DNA from 3 places in the Phytohabitans kaempferiae genome. Region 3 is predicted to be linked to each of the others. Evidence: riboswitches for the same ligand, from Rfam matches in the RefSeq annotation. Region 3 holds a riboswitch; each other region holds the start of a gene.

Region 1 (5,906 bases), on a different contig from region 3:
CCGGTCGAGCACCTCGGGCAGCTCGTCGTAGACCGCGTGCACCAGGTGGACCCGGTCGGCGAACGGCTCCAGCCGGGCGCGGGCGTGCGCCAGGGCCTCCCGGTCCCGGTCGAGTCCGATCAGGACGGTCCGGGGGTGCGCCTGGAGGACTGCCTCGGCGTGGCCGCCGAGACCGAGCGTGGCGTCGACGTGCACGGTGGTGCGGTCACCCTGGTCGAGGGCGGGCGCGAGCAGCGCGAGGCACCGCTCCAGCAGCACCGGTACGTGCGTACCGCGCAGCTCCCCCATCTCGACCCCCAGTGACCCGCCCGTGTGCACCTGCGCCCGGAGCCTGAAGAACCGTGCGCCGTACTGCCAGATCCCCATCCGCCCTTCCGTGAGCCTCCTTCGCGGGGAGGCCGGGACGCGCCTGGCATCGGGGAAGAGATGTCAGGAGCAGGAGCGGCTGGAGATCTCGCAGTACGGCGTCCGCCAGCCCTTACAGTCCTCCGGGCAGCACCCCCTCCTCGATGCCGGCGAAGTCGTCTTCGCTCTCCGCGAGGTAGGTGTCCCACGCTTGCTTGTCCCAGATCTCAACCCTGGTGCTCGCCCCGATCACGACGAGTTCACGGCTCAGCCCGGCGTACTCCCGCAGGTGGCCCGGGATCGTCACCCGGCCCTGCTTGTCGGGCACCTCGTCGTGGGCACTCGCGAAGAACACCCGGCTGTAGGCCCGAGCCGCCTTGTGCGTCATCGGCGTCTCGCGCAACTGGCTCGCGATCCGCTGGAACTCCGGCGTCGGGAAGACGTAGAGGCAGCGCTCCTGCCCTTTGGTGATCACGACACCTCCCGCCAGCTCGTCCCGAAACTTCGCCGGAAGGATCAACCGGCCCTTTTCGTCCAGGCGGGGGGTATGGGTGCCGAGAAACATCGGCCCACCCCCTCGCCTTTCGCGGCTTTCGCGGAGCCGCTATCCCCCGGGGCCGGCGGGTCCCTCCGGTGAGTAACCCTGCCACTGCGCCCCACTGTACTCCACTTCCCTCCACTCGCAACCGGAATCGCAGCGTTACTGGGGTGACCCCCTTGACAAAACCGCACGTCAAATGCGGTGGAGCGCGGTGGAGGGTCTGGATGGCGACAAGCTGGTGCCACCTACCGGGCCAAAAAACGATCCAGGGCAAACCCGGACGGGCTTGCCCTGGATCGTTGGGGGGACGGGGGTTGCTATGGGGGGTGGGGAGGAAAGTGGAGGGCAGAGGCGCGGGGTCAGGCCAGCCGGCGCACCACGTAGTTGGAGGACCAGATCTTGTGCTTGCCGACCCGCACGCCCGGGCGCGGCGAGTCGTACATGTAGCCGCCGCCGGCGTAGATGCCCACGTGCGTGCCGTACGAGCCGGAGCGGATCACGATCAGGTCGCCGGGGAGCACCTTGTTCTTGGCCACGCCGGTGCCGACACGCTGCTGGTCGTTCGCCTTGTGCGGGAGCACCTTGCCGGTGGCGACCCGGTACACGTACTTGGTGTAGCCGGAGCAGTCGAAGGCGGACGGCCCGGCGGCGCCGAAGCGGTAGGGCTTGCCCACGTGCTTCTGCGCCTCGGCGAGCACCTTCGCCCGGCTGGGGACGATGTCGACCCGGATCTCCCCGGTGGTCAGACCCTTGTACGGCCCGCGCCCGCTGTACACGGCCCGGTACATCCGCGCCTCGAACGGGCGGATGGAGAGGATGGACTTGCCGGTGGAGTACACGGGGCGGGTCCCGGTGCTGACCCACTTCCCCTTCCATACCTGAAACTGGACGGAGCCGCCCCACACGCCCTTGCCGGTGCTCGGGTCGGTGATCGTGGCGGTGATCATGAGCGTCGAGCCCCACGGCAGGCGCGTGGTGCTTGGCTGGAGCGCCACCTTCGGCGTGACCGACGCGGCGGCCGGCGCGGTGGCGGTGCTGGTGGTCGGCGCGGGCGTGGCTTCGGCGTGTGCCGGGCCGGCCATGAGCTGGCCGGCGCACACGCAGATCCCGACGGCGAGCGCGAGCCGGCCGGCTCGGCGTTTCGCGGGCAGCCTGTGCCGACCCGAACGGAGTTCGTGCACGGTCGATGTCCCTCCGGCACGCCTGCGAGGTGAGCTGTCGGGTTCGGGCGGGAAGGATTGCCCGGCCGCCGTGGCGGCTTCACCCCAAGGCCTCACCCGGCCGGGTATCCCCGGCGGGGTCGGGACCACGATCCTGGGTCCCCCGTCCCTGCCCGCAGTGCCGTTGCGTTCCTCCAGGGGTACGCACCGGACGGGTGGGCAGGGCTCGGCGTGTCCCGGCGGTGCGGCCGGGCGATGACCCGGCTCAAACTTTGTAGCGGATGCCCTGATCGACGCAGGGTTACCGCGATCTTGCGGAGCGAATTTGGCACGCCGACGAATGAGTGGTCGTTAAGGGCAGCGTCCCAATTGTCGCGACGCTGCGTCGTACCAGGAATCACGCTGCGTGGATCGGTCACCGTGAGTATCCCCACACACATCGCGCCGTACCGACGCCGCCGCGACGCCCCTCGCCGGCCGAGGCGCTAGCAGGGCGATTTCGGCGGTCCCCTGCTTCGCTCGGTCAGTGGAGATCCAGTCGGCGTTGGTAACCTCGCCTCCGTGACGGACGGCAAGATGCCCCTCCGGGCCAAGGTCGCCAGCTCGGTCTCCCGCACTGCGGCCGCCCTGTCACGGGCGGCTGGGCGCGGCGACGGCTCGGTCATCGGCGGCTGGATCGGCCTGAAGATCGACCCCGACCTCCTCGCCCACCTGGCCGCGGGGCGCGCGATCGCGCTGATCTCTGGCACCAACGGCAAGACCACCACGACCCGCCTCGCCGCCGCGGCGGTGGGCGTGCTCGGTCCGGTCGCCACCAACGGCTTCGGTGCCAACATGCCGACCGGCCACACCTCGGCGCTCGCCAAGGCCGGCCAGACGCCGTACGCGGTGCTCGAGGTCGACGAGCACTACCTGCCGAAGGTGCTGGTCGCCACCGAGCCGCGCGTGGTGGCGCTCCTCAACCTCTCGCGCGACCAGCTCGACCGGGCCAAAGAGGTCGCGATGATGGCCCAGATGTGGCGCACCACGCTCGCCGAGCACCCCGGTGTGTACGTGGTCGCCAACGCCGACGACCCGATGGTGGTCTGGGCCGCCTCCGGTTCGCCGGCCGTCACCTGGTTTAGCGCGGGCCAGCGGTGGCATGACGACTCGTGGGTTTGTCCCGAGTGCGGCTCGCCGATCGAGCGCCAGGCCGACCAGTGGTGGTGCACCGGCTGCTCGCTGCGCCGTCCCGTACCTCAGTGGGTGGTGGAGGACGACGGCGTGGTCGATCCGCGCGGCGCCTGGCACAAGATCTCGCTCCAGCTCCCCGGCCGGGTCAACCTCGGCAACGCGGCCACCGCGCTGGCGGTCGCCGCCCAGTTCGGGGTGCGCCCGACCGACGCGGTCTCCCGCCTCTCCACGGTCGCCTCGGTCGCCGGCCGCTACGCCCAAGTGGCGCGCGACGGCCGCAACATCCGACTGCTGCTCGCGAAAAACCCGGCGAGCTGGCTGGAGGCGTTCGACATGGCTGACGAGGCGCCCACACTGCTCTCCATCAACGCCCGCGACCCCGACGGCCTCGACACGTCGTGGCTGTTCGACGTCGACTTCAGCCCGCTTCGCGGCCGCCAGGTGCTGATCACGGGCGACCGGGCGTACGACCTCGCCGTACGCCTGGAGGTGAACGACGTGCCCTTCCGGCACGTACGTACCTTCGGCGAGGCGGTGCAGTCGGTGCCGCCGGGCCGGCTCGAAGTGATCGCCAACTACACCGCGTTCCAAGACATCCGAGCGGAGCTCGACCGTGTCCTCTGACAGCACCATCAGCATCGTCTGGATATATCCGGACCTCCTCTCCACCTACGGCGACCGCGGCAACCTGCTCATCCTCGCCCGCCGGGCCGCGCTGCGCGGGCTGCCCGTGCAGACCATGGAGGTCCGCTCCGACCAGCCGATGCCCACCGCCGCCGACATCTACCTGATCGGCGGTGGCGAAGACGGCCCGCAGGCACTCGCGGCCCAGCGGCTGCTCGCCGACGGCGGCCTGCACCGGGCGGTGGCGCAGGGCTCGGTGGTGTTCGCGGTGTGCGCCGGATACCAGTTGCTCGGCGGCTCGTTCTTCGCCAAGGGCACGCAGTACGCCGGCCTCGACCTGCTCGACTTCCGCTCGGACCGGGGCCCCACGCGTGCGGTGGGCGAGTTGGGCGGCCCGATCGACCCGCGCCTCGGGCTCCCCCCGCTCACCGGCTTCGAAAACCACGGCGGCCGCACCCACCTCGGCCCCGGCGTCGCCCCGCTGGCCCGGGTCACCACCGGCGTGGGCAACGACGGCGCCACCGAGGGCGCGTGGCGGGGCAAGTTGCTCGGCACGTACTCTCACGGCCCCGCCCTCTCCCGCAACCCCGCCCTCGCCGACCTGCTGCTGCGGTGGGCCACCGGCTACGACTCGCTCCCCCCGCTCGACGACACGTGGTCCGACCGCCTCCGCGCGGAGCGCATGGCCGCGACGGCGGCCTCGTGACCGCGCGGGTGCGCCACCTGGCGGGCCGCGTGTGGGCGCTCGCCCCCCTGCTGCGGCAGCGCTCGGTGGCCCGGTTCACGCTGCTGCTGGCGATCCTGGCGCTCTGCGGCCTCAGCATGCTCCTGCTCCCCCAGCCCGACCTCGCCGACGCGCCCCGCCTGGTCGACCGGCTGGGCCCGCTCGCACCGCCGGCCGCCGTGCTCCTCGGCGCGGTCATGATGGTCGTCCTGGTCCCCCGCACGCTGGTCTCCTTCGCGTGGGGCGCGCTCTTCGGCACGGTCGGCGGCGCCAGCTACGCCCTGGCCGCCGCGCTGCTCGCCGCCCTGCTCGGCTTCACGGTCGGCCGCCTGCTGGGCCGCGCCTTCGTCGCCGAACGCGTCCGCGGCCGCCTCGCCCGCCTGGACGGCTGGTTCGCGCGGCAGAGCGTGCTCGGCGTGGTGACCGTACGACTGCTGCCCGTGGGCGGTTTCGGCCTGATCAGCTACGGATACGGCACCACGGGCGCGCGGCTCCGCCCGTTCCTGATCGGCAGTGTGCTCGCCTCCGTCCCGTCCGCGTTCGGCTATGCCGCGATGGGCGCGGCCGTGGCCTCACCGGGCGACATCAACTGGTTCGCCATCGCCCCGGCCGGCCTCGGCCTGGTGGCCACCACGATCATCGTCACCAAGTGGCGCCGCTCCGCCCGCGCCCGCGCCGCCGAGGCCGCCGCCGCGTAGCGTACATCGGCCACATCCGGCGGGGCTCCGCTGCTCGGCAGGCACATCGACCCCGCCGGCCACACAGACCTCACCGGCCACCAGCACGGCCCCGGAACATGGCTGGCCGGGCGCGTGTTGACCGATGCCGGGCGGCGACTCGCTCGTTCTTACCTGTGCGGGTTGGATGCCCGCGCGCTGGTGCCCCCTGCGCCGGCCACTACCGCAAGACAACGGGAGTGGTACGTGAGTGGGGGCAAACGGGTCCTCTGGGCCACCATCGTCGGATTGTTCGCGTTGGCCATCACGGCCGCGATCCTTCCGCCGTTCGTCGCCATCCTGGGCGCTGTGGTGGCCGTTGCCGCGTTCTGGCACGTGACCGCCGGAAAGTCGGACGGCCCCGTCCAGTGAACCCCCCAAATCTGGGCAAACCGGATATTGTCCCGCGCGCTGACCCGCGGAACAAATCAGCCGGCCCATGCGCTGTACATGGCCGGCCCGCGGGCGGCGGTGACCACGCGGTGAGTGGCCCCCGCCACGCGCGGCCCCCCGGCGGAATGGATCGGGATGCCCGCCGGTTGAAACCTGCCGGCACGCCGGACCCCACCGCGCGTGCCGCCGCGTAAGCGGGAAGCACCGAAGAAACCCTGACCACGGCGCAC
Region 2 (5,906 bases), on a different contig from region 3:
TCCGCGACGGTGTTGGCTATCGCCACCCGCATGGGGTCCGGGTTGGCCCAGCTCCAGTTGGGGTGCGCGCGGTTGGTCAGCAGCGCCAGCACCAGCTTGCGCTTCGGCTCTACCAGCAGCGACGTACCCGTGAAGCCGGTGTGCCCGTAGGTGGCGGACGTGGAGAGGCGCCCCATGAACCAGGGCTGCCGCAGCACCACGCCAAGCCCGTGGTCGGAGGGGCGGCCGGGGCGGTCGGGGTCGACGGCGGGCAGGCCGCGGTTGGCGTTGGTGAGCATCTCCTTCACGAGGTCGCGGGAGAGGATGCGGCCACCGCCCTGGAGGAGGAGTTGACCAATCGCGGCGACGTCGCGGGCCGTGGCGAAGATGCCGGCGCTGCCCGCCACGCCGCCCATGTGGTTGGCGACGTCGTCGTGCACCACTCCGCGCAGCAGCCCTCGGGACGAGCGTGCGTCGGTGGCGACCAGGCGCTCCTTGGAGCTGACCCAGCCCAGTGGCTTGAATCCGGTGTCGCGCAGGCCCAGCGGCCCGGTCAGCTCGGCCTTCAACGCCTGGTCGAGGGTCATCCCGGTGACCTTCTCGACAAGTTGGGCGGCGACCATCAGCCCGGTGCTGGAGTAGCGGTAGACGGTGCCGGGCGTCGCGCCGTCGACCAGCGGGGTGGCGAGCACCGCCCGGCGTTTCGCGGCCATGTCGGGCAGCCCGGACACCTTGGCGCCGACGGGCAGGCCGCTGGTGTGCGTGAGCAGCATCCGGACGGTGACGGTGTCCTTCTGCGCGCCGGTGAAGTCGGGCAGGTAGCTCGCCACCGGCGCGGACAGGTCGACCTTGCCCTTGTCGACCTGACGCAGCAGGAGGATCGCGGTGTAGACCTTGGTCAGCGAGGCCAGGTCGAAGACCGAGTCGGGACGCATGGCCACGCGCTTGGCCGGCGGCAGTTCGACCGGTCCGGCAGAGTACCGGAGTGCGTGGCCGACCGCGACGTGCGCCACCACCTCGCCGTCGACCATGACCAGGGCGACCGCACCGGCGTAGGTGGGGTGTTTCGGGTTTTCCTTGGTCGGCCTGAGGAAGCGTTCGAGCGCGAGCTGGAGCGCGGTGGACTTCCCCGCCGACGCTGACGCGGAGGGCGAGGCGGAGGCGGAGGCGGACGGCGACGAGGCGGCCGGGGATCCGGATGGCGACCCCGAACCAGCCAGCGGCGCGTCGGCCACTCCCGGCGCGGCCCACTGCGGCTCGGACTGGGGACCGCAACCGGCGAGGCCCGCGGTGGCGGCAGCCAGACCAGCTCCGAGTACGGCACGTCGTGTCACAGGCACGCCGAGGATCGTGACACGCGCGCTGACCTCGGCAAAACCAGCCGAACGCCCACTCCACCGGACCGGCTCCCACCGGGCCAGCACTGGAGCCCGGAGAAGTCGCAGTGCAGACTGGGGCGATGGCCCAAAGCTCCCGGGTCCAGCTGGCAGTGGTGCTGGCGGTCGCCGTCCTCGTCACCATCGGTATCGCACGTTGGCAGACCCGCCCCTCCGCGGCGCCCGAGCCAGCGGCGGTGACCAGCACTTGTGCCGGCCAGCCACTCACCGCCGCCCGCCAGCTCCGGGGCATGTGGCTCACCACGGTCAGTAACGTCGACTGGCCCAGCCGCCCCGGCCTGAGCGAGGAGAAGGTCAAGGCGGAGTACCGGGAGTGGCTCGACCTGGCCCAGCGGCGCGGGCACAACGCGGTCTTCGTGCACGTACGGCCGGCGGGCGACGCGTTCTGGCAGTCCGACTACGCGCCCTGGTCGTACTACATGACCGGACGGCGGGACGGGCAGGGGCCGGGGTGGGACCCGATGGCCTTCATGATCGACGAGGCACACGCCCGCAACCTGGAGTTTCACGCCTGGTTCAACCCGTACAAGGCGAGCCAGTCCGGCGTCTTCGCCGAGCTGCCGCCCAACCATCCGCTGCGCGCCCATCCCGACTGGGCGGTCACCTACCCGGCGAAGGGCAAGGGCAGCCGCCTCTACTACAACCCGGGCATCCCGGAGGCGCGCAAGTTCGTGGAAGACTCGATCCTCGACGCGGTCAACCGGTACGACATCGACGGCGTGCACTTCGACGACTTCTTCTACCCGTACCCCCAGGGGAGCGAAGACTTCGCCGACGAGGCCACGTTCAGGGCGCAGGGCCGGGGCATCGCCAACAAGGCCGACTGGCGGCGAGACAACGTCAACCTGCTGGTCCGCGAGACCAACGAGCGGATCAAGGCGGCCAAGCCGTGGGTGAAGTTCGGCATCAGCCCGTTCGGCATCTGGCGCAACGCGTCGACCGACCCGCTCGGCTCCCCCACGCGCGGGTTGCAGAGCTACGACGCGATCTACGCGGACACTCGCCGGTGGGTACAGGAGCGGTGGGTCGACTACATCGTGCCGCAGTTGTACTGGCACATCGGCTTCGCGATCGCCGACTACGCCAAGCTGCTGCCGTGGTGGTCGGAGCTGGTCGCCAACAGTCCGGTGCAGCTTTACGTAGGCCAGGCCGACTATCGCATCGGGCAGAAGGGCGCGTGGGCCAATCCCGCGGAACTCGACCGGCAGTTGGCGCTCAACCGCAAGTACCGGGTCACCGGCAGCGTGCACTTCAGCGCCCGCCAGGTGAAGGCCGACCGGCTCGGCGCGGTATCACGGTACGCGGAGGCCCACTACCGCGAGCCCGCCCTGGTGCCGGCAATGTCACACCTGCCCGGCGAGCGCCCGCCCGCGCCGGAGGTCGAGGCGGACCGCGTCGACGAGGGCGTGCGGCTGCGCTGGGAGGGCGACGCGACGAGCTACGCGGTGTACCGGCTGGACGGCGACACGGCCCGCCTGGTCGCCACGACACGCGGCGCGACCTGGGTCGACACCACGAAGGGCGAGGGCGCGCAAACCTACTGCGTGACGGCCCTTGATCGACTGTGGAACGAGGGAAGCCCGAGCGAACCACGCGTCGTGAGTTAGACACGCATCGCTATCAATTACTGAACGTCGTTGTCCGATAACGCTTTCGATGGTTTTTCCCTGGTCAGAGCGTTGCCGGAGTCCACTGTCGATCCGGTAAGCTGTCCGGCGGTTTGTCGCGCGGCGACGCCCCCACGGCGTCGGGCGACAGCCACCGCCTAATCGCCCGCCCGGGCGAGTCGGGGAACCAGGTTTTCTGGGGTGAATCCGCAACCGCGGTAGGGGTCCTTCCGTCCCGAACCCGTCAGCTAACCCGGCCGGCGGTCCGATGGGAGGATTGCGTATGACGGCACCTGTACGTCGCCGGCGCTGGTCGCTGGCCGTAGCCTTGGCCGCCGCGGCGGCCGTGTTGTTGTCCGGGGTGGCCTTCGTGCCCAGTGGAGCGGCGGCAGCGCCAAAGCCCACGCCCGGCGATGAGGGGGGTACGCCGCTGCTGCGGGACGTACTGGAATCAAGCAGCCGGGGCTACGTCGAGGCGCAGAACGCGGTCACGAAGTCGCGCAACCGGCAGCTTCAGCTCACTCTCGAGCTGCGCAAGGCCGAAGAGAAGATCAAGTTGATGGAGCCCGAGATCGAGCTCGTGGCCATCACCTCCTACCGCAACGGTCGCATCGGGCCGATGAGCATGCTGCTCAACAGCGCCTCCCCGGACGACTTCCTGCGGCGGGCCGTCAACCTCGATCTGCTCGCCGCCCGCGACAACGCGAAGCTGGGCGAGCTCAACGCCGCCCTTGAGCAGGCGCGGCGGGCCAAGGCGGCGATCGACGCCGAGCTGAAGGAAGAGCAGAAGCAGCTCGCCATCATGGCCAAGCAGAAGTCCGAGGCGGAGAAGGCGCTGAAGCTTGTCGGTGGGAAGGCGACCGGCGGCTTCGTGAGCGCCACGTCGCCGGTGGCCAGGCCCGCGCCGCGCAACAGCAACGGCTCCTTCTCCTCGCAGAGCTGCTCGGCCGACGATCCCACCACCGGACGCTGTATCACGCCGCGCACGCTGCACATGCTCAAGGAGACGCAGCGGCTGGGCTTCAAGCGGTTCGTCAACTGCTTCCGGCCGGGCGGGCCGTACGAGCATCCGAAGGGTCGCGCCTGCGACTTCTCCTCCGAGCAAAACGGCTTTGGTGGCGACGCGACCGGCAACGACAAGCTCTACGGCAACAACCTCGCCGCGTTCCTCGTCCGCAACGCCGACGCCCTCGGCGTGATGTACGTGATCTGGTACCGGCAGTTCTGGTCGCCCGCCACCGGCTGGAAGTCGTACAGCGGCGCCAATGGTGACCCGTCCAGCGACCACACCAACCACGTACACATATCCATGCTCTGAGCGCCCGTACCTGTTGAAAAGGAAAGCCCCGCGCGGGTCGCGCGGGGCTTCGCCTTTCTAGCTACTCACTGGTCGGGCATCCGGCGGGCGGGAGCCCGGCCGAAGGGCTGGCGCGGCGGCGGGCCCACCGGTGCCAGCGCGGGGATCGCCAGGGTCAGCGGCGTGTCGCTCGTGACCGTGACATGCTCGCCGTGGTGCACGAGGTCGAGCTTGGCGCCCTCCCCGCCGTTGCGCAGGGAGTACGTCACCTCGCTTGGCTGCACGTCGACCCGGAGCCGGAGCCCACGCCACAGCATGGAGAACTCCATCCGGTTGATCCGGCTGGGCAGCCGCGGCGCGAACGACAGGCTGCCGCCGTGGTCGCGCATGCCGCCGAGCCCCGCCACCACGGCGAGCCAGGCGCCGGCGAGCGCGGCGATGTGCAAGCCCTCGCGGGTGTTGTTGTGGATGTCGTGCAGGTCCATCAGGGCGGCTTCGCCGAGGTAGTCGTGGGCCAGCTCGAGGTGGCCCACCTCCGCGGCGATGACCGCCTGCGTGCACGTCGAGAGCGACGAGTCACGCACCGTGCGCTGCTCGTAGTAGGCGAAGTTGCGCGCCTTCTGCTCCGGCGTGAACGCGTCGCCGCGCCAGTGCATCGCGAGCACCAGGTCGGCCTGCTTCAGGACCTGCTTGCGGTAGAGGTCGAAGTACGGGTAGTTGAGCAGCAGCGGGTAGCCGCTGGGCGGAGTGGCCGCGAAGTCCCACTCCTGGAGCCGGGTGAACTCCTCGCACTGCTGGTGGACCCCGAGCTCCTTGTCGTACGGGATGTGCATGGCGTCGGCCGCGTCGCGCCACGACGCCGACTCCTCCTCGTCGACCCCGAGCCGGCGGGCCTGCTCCGGATGGCGCAGGGCCGCGTCGGCGGCACCGACGAGGTTCTTCTGAGCCATCAGGTTGGTGTAGAGGTTGTCGTTGACCACCGCGGTGTACTCGTCGGGGCCGGTGACGCCGTCGATGTGGAAGATGCCGTGCCGGTCGTGGTGACCGAGCGAACGCCACAGCCGCGCGGTGTCGACCAGCAGCTCCAGCCCGACCTCGCGCTCGAAGTCGAGGTCACCGGTGGCCACCACGTAGCGCTGGACCGCGTCGGCGATGTCGGCGCCGATGTGGAACGCTGCCGTGCCGGCCGGCCAGTAGCCCGAGCACTCGTGCCCGCGCACGGTACGCCACGGGAACGCGGCGCCCTTGAGCCCGAGCGTCTGCGCCCGCTCCCGGGCAAGGTCGAGCGTCGCGTGCCGCCATCGCAGGCCGTGCGTGACCGCCTCCGGCTGTGTGTACGTGAGCACCGGCAGCACGAACGTCTCGGTGTCCCAGAAGACATGCCCGTCGTAGCCCGGACCGGTGAGGCCCTTGGCCGCGATCGGCCGCATCTCCGCACGGGCGCCGGCCTGGAGCACGTGGAAGAGCGCGAAGCGCACCGCCTGCTGCACCTCGGGGTCGCCCTCCAGCCGCACGTCGGCGGCGTCCCAGAAGGCGTCGAGGTACTTGCGCTGCTCCCGGAGCAGCCCATCCCAGCCGGAGAACTTCGCCGAGGCGACGGCCGCACCGACCTGGTCGCGCAGCGCC
Region 3 (5,804 bases):
CAACAATCAGCCCCGAACATCCAACTTGGTAGATCCGACTGATCGTTGATCAGGGCGTTGAGCTGCTGAAACCTTGGAGCGGGTGACGGGAATCGAACCCGCACTGTCAGCTTGGGAAGCTGATGTTCTGCCATTGAACTACACCCGCAAGCGGAGACCACTGTACCTGGTCGGTCAACGATGGCGCACGCACCTCAGCAAACCCACCCGCACCCTCGCGCATCACGCAAGCCATCCACTCTCACCTATTTTCAAGTCGGTCGATCGGATGTAGCGTGCCTCCTACGTTCGTACGAGCTGGGAGGAGCGGTGATGCGGGCATGGCGATCAGCCGGTGCCATCGTCGCGGCGCTGGCACTCGTCGGCGCGCCCGCGCCGTCGTCGCGCGCCACCACGGCGGATGAGTGCCTCGACCCAGGGCCGAACACGGCCCAGGCGCCCTCCGACGTCGACCCGGCACTCAGCCGACCCGACATCACCCCAGGACTCAGCCCGGCCCAGGCGCGGCCAGACGTCGACCACACGCTCAGCGCGGCCCGGGCGCGGCCGGGTCCGCAGGCCGCCGCGGGGCTGCACGATCCCAACCACCTCACCGCCGACCAGGTCCAGGAGCTGCAGCGCCTCACCGAGCAGGCGCTCGCGCGAAGAGGCTTGGCGGGCAGGCCGCGGACCATGGCGACGGTCACGATCCCGGTCATCGTGCACCTGATATCCGCGGACGCCACGCGTGAAGGGGGCAACATCCCCGACTCGATGGTCACGGCGCAGATCGACGTGCTGAACGCGGCCTACGGAGCGGTGACCGAGTTTGCCTTCGAGCTGGTGCGGATCGACCGGGTCGTCAACCCCGCCTGGTATCCGATCATCTACCAGTCGGCGGCCGAGCGGGAGATGAAGGCGGCGCTGCGGGTCGGCGGCATGGAGACGCTCAACATCTACGTCGCCGACCTCAGCGACAGCCTCCTCGGCTGGGCGACCTACCCCCAGCCGGCCCTGGATGCCAGCGACGGCGTCGTCATCCTCGGCGAGTCGCTGCCGGGCGGGACGTCACTCCCTTACAACGAGGGCGACACCGCTGTGCACGAGGTGGGGCACTGGCTCAACCTCTTCCACACCTTCCAGAACGGCTGCACAGAAGACGGCGACCTCGTCGACGACACGCCCGCCGAGGCATCCCAGGCACGCGGCTGCCCCGAAGGGCGGGACACGTGCACGGAGGACCCCGGCGAGGACCCTATCCACAACTACATGGACTACAGCACGGACGCCTGCATGTACGAGTTCACACCCGACCAGGCGTCGCGCATGCTGAGTGGCTGGGACGCATTTCGTGCACCATAGTGCGCGCGGGCTCGGCTGAGGGCTCGGCCGACGCCGCGGACGGGTCGAGCCACACCTGCACAGCGGGCCGGGCGGGCGGCTCGACCGCGAAGGGCGTGGCGCCGTTGCAGCCGTGGCGGGCGACCATCGCGACGTCGACCGAAAACTCGAACAGCCGCCAGTCGACCTGTGGCGCCGCCCGGAGGTGGCCGGCCAGGCGGGCGACCTTGGCGCGGTCGGTGACCACGGTCGCGCGGCCGGCGAGGTAGGCCTCGTCGTCGCTGTCTTCCGGCGGAAACGAGTGCAGCGCGTATCGCCCGTCGCGCTCGAGGTCACGCCGCTTGGGCGAGTCGACGACGAAGCAGTAGAGCCCGTCGTCTGTGATCACCGGCGAAACCGGATGCACCCGCGGGCCCCCGTCGGCGCGCACGGTCGCCAGGTAGCCCAGACCAGGGCCGTACTGCTGCATGAGGGCGCGGACAGCCTCCGCCAGGCGGGGCTCGTCGGCGCGGAAGTCGGACCAGGATGCCATGGCAGCATTCTATCGAACATACGTTCGACCGTGGTGGGAATCCCCTATGGTGTGTTGATGCTGCTCTCCGACCGTGACCTCGTCATCGAGATCAAGGCGGGCAACCTGGCGCTCGACCCGTTCGAGCCGGCGCTGGTCCAGCCGTCGAGCATCGACGTGCGGCTCGACCGGCTCTTCCGCGTGTTCAACAACCACCTGTACACGCACATCGACCCGTCAGTGCAGCAGGACGAGCTCACCTCGCAGGTCGAGGTGCCGAGCGGCGAGCCGTTCGTGCTGCATCCCGGCGAGTTCGTGCTGGCCTCGACGCTGGAGGTCATCTCCCTCGGCGAGCAACTCGCCGGCCGGCTGGAGGGGAAGTCGAGCCTGGGGCGGCTGGGGTTGCTCACGCACTCGACCGCGGGCTTCATCGACCCCGGCTTCAGCGGCCACGTGACGCTCGAGCTGTCCAACGTGGCCAACCTGCCGATCACGCTCTGGCCGGGCATGAAGATCGGCCAGCTCTGCATCTTCCGGCTCTCGTCGCCGGCCGAGCATCCATACGGCTCGACCGTCTACGGCTCGCGCTACCAGGGCCAGCGCGGCCCGACCCCGAGCCGCGCGTGGAAGAACTGGCGCACCTGGCCGACCTCGCGATAACGACAGCGCCTGAGCCCACCAGCGGCAGGAAACGCCCTCCCACCCCGGATGGATGGGAGGGCATCTCCTTTTACTGGCCGGTGCGGGTCGCGTGACGGGGGAAACACGCGACAGGCGCGGCCACGGGGGGCGGGTAACGCTTATCCGGGTCGTCCATAGCTGTGGATCGGCGCGGCGTTGATCGTGCGCATCTTGATCGGCACGCCCGGCTTGGACGCGTCGACGATGTAGCCACCGCCGACATAGATGCCGACATGATGCAGGTCGCTGTAGTAGAAGACGAGATCGCCGACCTTGAGGTTGCTCCGGCTCACCGACGGCACCGAGTTGCGCTGGCGGGCCGCGTTGTGGGGCAGGCCGACGCCCGCCGCGCTCCAGGCCTTCATCGTGAGGCCGGAGCAGTCGTACGAGTTGGGGCCCTCGGAGCCGAACACGTACGACTTGCCGATCTGGGCGCAGGCGAACTTGGCCGCCTTGGTGCCGGCGCTGCCGTCGTACGAGACCGGGCAGGCGGCCGGGCGCAGTGCACCGACGCCACCGCCCGCGCCGTACGCGTCGAGGCGCATCTTCTCGAGCTTGGTGATCTCGGTGTCGATCTGCTTCTTCTTCGCCGCCAGCTGTGCCTCTTCCTCGGTCAGCTGCCCGACGAGCACATCCAGCGGCTCCTTCTGCGCGGCGTAGCGCTCGCGAAGCTCGACCACCTGCTGGATGTCCGCCTGCGAGCGGCGGGCGAAGACGTCGAGTATCTCCAGCTGGTTGGCGAACGTCGTGGGCGACCCAGTGGTGAGGATCGCGTTGAGCGCGGAGAAGTTGCCGCCCTTGTACTGCTCGGCCGCGTACTCCCCGACCTTCGCCATCGCGAGGTCGATCTGCAGTTGGAGGGGGGCGATCTTCTTGGCGAGCGCCTGCGCCTTCTCCCGCTTCACCGCGAGGTCCTGCCGCGTCGCGTTGTGCTTCTCGGCGATCGGCTCGAGCTTGACCCACGCCTCGTCGATCTGCTTTTCGATCTCGGCAGGTGTCGGCTGGGCGCGTGCCACAGTGCCGGTGGAAAGCACGGTCGCGATGGCGACGAGAGCGGTGATTACGGTGCGACGCGCGGCATAGCGTGCCACCGGAGCCGTTACTCCTTCTCCCTGGGCCGCCTACCGGGTTAGCTGACGGGTTCGGGCGGGAGAGCGCGCCCTACCGCTTATCGCGGATTCACCCCGAGGTGCTTGGGTCCCCGGCTCGTTTCACTCCGACTCGGCGGGCTGAGCCGTGGTCTCCCACGCTGGGAGGCCGACCTCCGGCTCAACGATCCCCAAGGGTAGGAGCGGCGCATTCGCCCGCGCAAGCGCTGTGGACAACCCTTTCGTTGCGTATACCAACCGGTAGCGCCGCGTGTATCGAAACGGTCCCGGTCAATGGCCGGGAACACATCGCAGAGGTTGGCCCTCCACCGATTCGAACGGTTCGGAGTTCACAGTGGACACACTTAGTGGCACTCCGATCGCTCCCCGTCGCACGATCGACAACTCACGGGCCCACCGGCGCGTCATGTGCATTCTGTGCAAGAGTGCTCGATTGTGGAGATTCGCGGCTAGACGGACATCTCCTCGCGGGAGGATGAAGCTTTTTTGCAAGCACGCCACATCTCGCGCAATCTATTGACGCCTATCGGCGGGCGGGCCAGGGTGAGCCCATCCCCCGAACGGAGGTCCTGATGCACAACCTGACAGCGCGCATCGCCCTCACTACCGTGGTGGTCGGGGCGGCGACCCTCGTGCCGGCCACCTCTGTCCCCGCGTCCAGCCCTGCCGGCGGCGACACCAGGCAGCGGGAGTACGCGGCCGCCGCCACCGAGTACGGCGTGCCGGAAAGCGTCCTGCTCGGCGTCTCCTACCTGGAGTCGCGCTGGGACGCCAACGCCGGCACGCCGAGCACCAGCGGCGGCTACGGCCCGATGCACCTCACCGACGCCGAACACGTCGTGTCACTGCCCGGCGGCAACCACCACGACCACGACGGGGAGGACCCGCGCGGCGACGACAGCCGCCCGGCCCGCGAGGTCGACTCCGGTCGCATGCCGGCACCGGCTCCGGAGGCGCTGCGGACGCTCGACCGCGCCGCGGCGATCACCGGCGCCTCCGCGGAAGCCCTGCGCACCGCCCCCGAGGCGAACATCGCCGGCGGGGCGGCACTCCTCGCTTCGTACCAGGAAAGCATTGGTGGACCGGTGGGGAGCGCGAGCGACCCCGCGGCCTGGTATGGCGCGGTGGCCAGGTACAGCGGCGCGGACAGCGCCGACGCCGCGGCGGCCTTCGCCGACGAGGTCTTCGCGACGATCCAGGCCGGCGCGAGCCGGGTGACCGACGACGGGCACCGCGTGACGCTGGCCGCGCGCGACGTGCGCCCCGCCCGCAGTTGGCTGGCCAAGCTGGGCCTGCGCGAGCTGGCCCGCCCCGACGGCCTAGAGTGCCCCACCGACATCTCGTGCGAGTGGATCCCCGCGCCCTACCAGGACTTGGGCGGCAGCGATTACGGCAACCACGACAAGGGCAACCGGCCGCAGCAGCAGAAGATCGAGTACATCGTCATCCACGACACCGAGGGCTACTTCCAGCCGTCGGTCAACCTCGTGCTCGACCCCACGTACGTGAGCTGGCACTACACGCTCCGCTCGGTCGACGGCCACATCGCCCAGCACGTCAAGGCCAAGGACGTCGGCTGGCACGCCGGCAACTGGTACGTCAACGCGAAGGCGATCGGCCTCGAGCACGAGGGCTTCGCGGCGCAGGGCACGTGGTACACGGAGGCGATGTACCGCACGTCGGCCAAGCTGGTGCGGCACCTCGCGCTGCGGCTGGGCATCCCGCTCGACCGCAACCACATCATCGGCCACGACAACGTGCCCGGCACCGTCCCCTCGACCGTGCGGGGGATGCACTGGGACCCGGGCCCGTACTGGGACTGGGCGCACTACTTCGACCTGCTCAAGGCCCCCTTCCGCACGACGGGATGGCCGGGGAGCGGGCTGGTGACGATCGACCCGGACTTCGCGACCAACAAGCCGGCCTTCGTGGGGTGCGGTGGCGACCCGATCGCGCCCTGCCCGCCGCGCGGCTCGTCGGCGGTCGTCCTGCACACCGCGCCGGACGCCACCGCGCCGCTGGTCAGGGACATCGGGCTCCGCCCCGGCGGCGAGAACGCCACGATGCACGTCTCCGACCACGGGGCGCGGGCCTCGGCCGGGCAGACGTACGCGGTGGCCGACCGCCAGGGCGACTGGACGGCGATCTGGTACCTCGGGCAGAAGGCGTGGTTTCACAACCCC

Evidence for each region. Region 3 has a riboswitch for cyclic di-AMP ahead of ACFFIA_RS34955 (C40 family peptidase). Riboswitches for the same ligand answer to the same signal wherever they lie in the genome.
Region 1: it holds a riboswitch for cyclic di-AMP, as region 3 does, so the genes downstream of both, ACFFIA_RS14275 (C40 family peptidase) here and ACFFIA_RS34955 (C40 family peptidase) in region 3, are expected to answer to the same signal.
Region 2: it holds a riboswitch for cyclic di-AMP, as region 3 does, so the genes downstream of both, ACFFIA_RS03285 (coiled-coil domain-containing protein) here and ACFFIA_RS34955 (C40 family peptidase) in region 3, are expected to answer to the same signal.

The regions. Positions count from the first base shown of each region.
Region 1 is NZ_JBHLUH010000021.1:53,927-59,832, reverse strand. Features, by position in the region: partial or broken gene rsmH (16S rRNA (cytosine(1402)-N(4))-methyltransferase RsmH) at 1-288, opposite strand, end outside; gene mraZ (division/cell wall cluster transcriptional repressor MraZ) at 479-910, opposite strand; gene ACFFIA_RS14275 (C40 family peptidase) at 1,246-2,067, opposite strand; cyclic di-AMP (ydaO/yuaA leader) riboswitch at 2,093-2,212, opposite strand; gene ACFFIA_RS14270 (MurT ligase domain-containing protein) at 2,623-3,843, shown strand; gene ACFFIA_RS14265 (type 1 glutamine amidotransferase) at 3,833-4,549, shown strand; gene ACFFIA_RS14260 (TVP38/TMEM64 family protein) at 4,558-5,265, shown strand; gene ACFFIA_RS14255 (hypothetical protein) at 5,491-5,655, shown strand.
Region 2 is NZ_JBHLUH010000004.1:447,662-453,567, forward strand. Features, by position in the region: gene ACFFIA_RS03275 (serine hydrolase domain-containing protein) at 1-1,319, opposite strand, end outside; gene ACFFIA_RS03280 (glycoside hydrolase family 10-like protein) at 1,439-2,983, shown strand; cyclic di-AMP (ydaO/yuaA leader) riboswitch at 3,129-3,263, shown strand; gene ACFFIA_RS03285 (coiled-coil domain-containing protein) at 3,267-4,301, shown strand; gene ACFFIA_RS03290 (glycoside hydrolase family 65 protein) at 4,367-5,906, opposite strand, start outside.
Region 3 is NZ_JBHLUH010000077.1:38,421-44,224, forward strand. Features, by position in the region: tRNA gene ACFFIA_RS34935 (tRNA-Gly) at 75-148, opposite strand; gene ACFFIA_RS34940 (zinc metalloprotease) at 313-1,341, shown strand; gene ACFFIA_RS34945 (pyridoxamine 5'-phosphate oxidase family protein) at 1,283-1,852, opposite strand; gene dcd (dCTP deaminase) at 1,910-2,491, shown strand; gene ACFFIA_RS34955 (C40 family peptidase) at 2,632-3,603, opposite strand; cyclic di-AMP (ydaO/yuaA leader) riboswitch at 3,616-3,749, opposite strand; gene ACFFIA_RS34960 (N-acetylmuramoyl-L-alanine amidase) at 4,194-5,804, shown strand, end outside.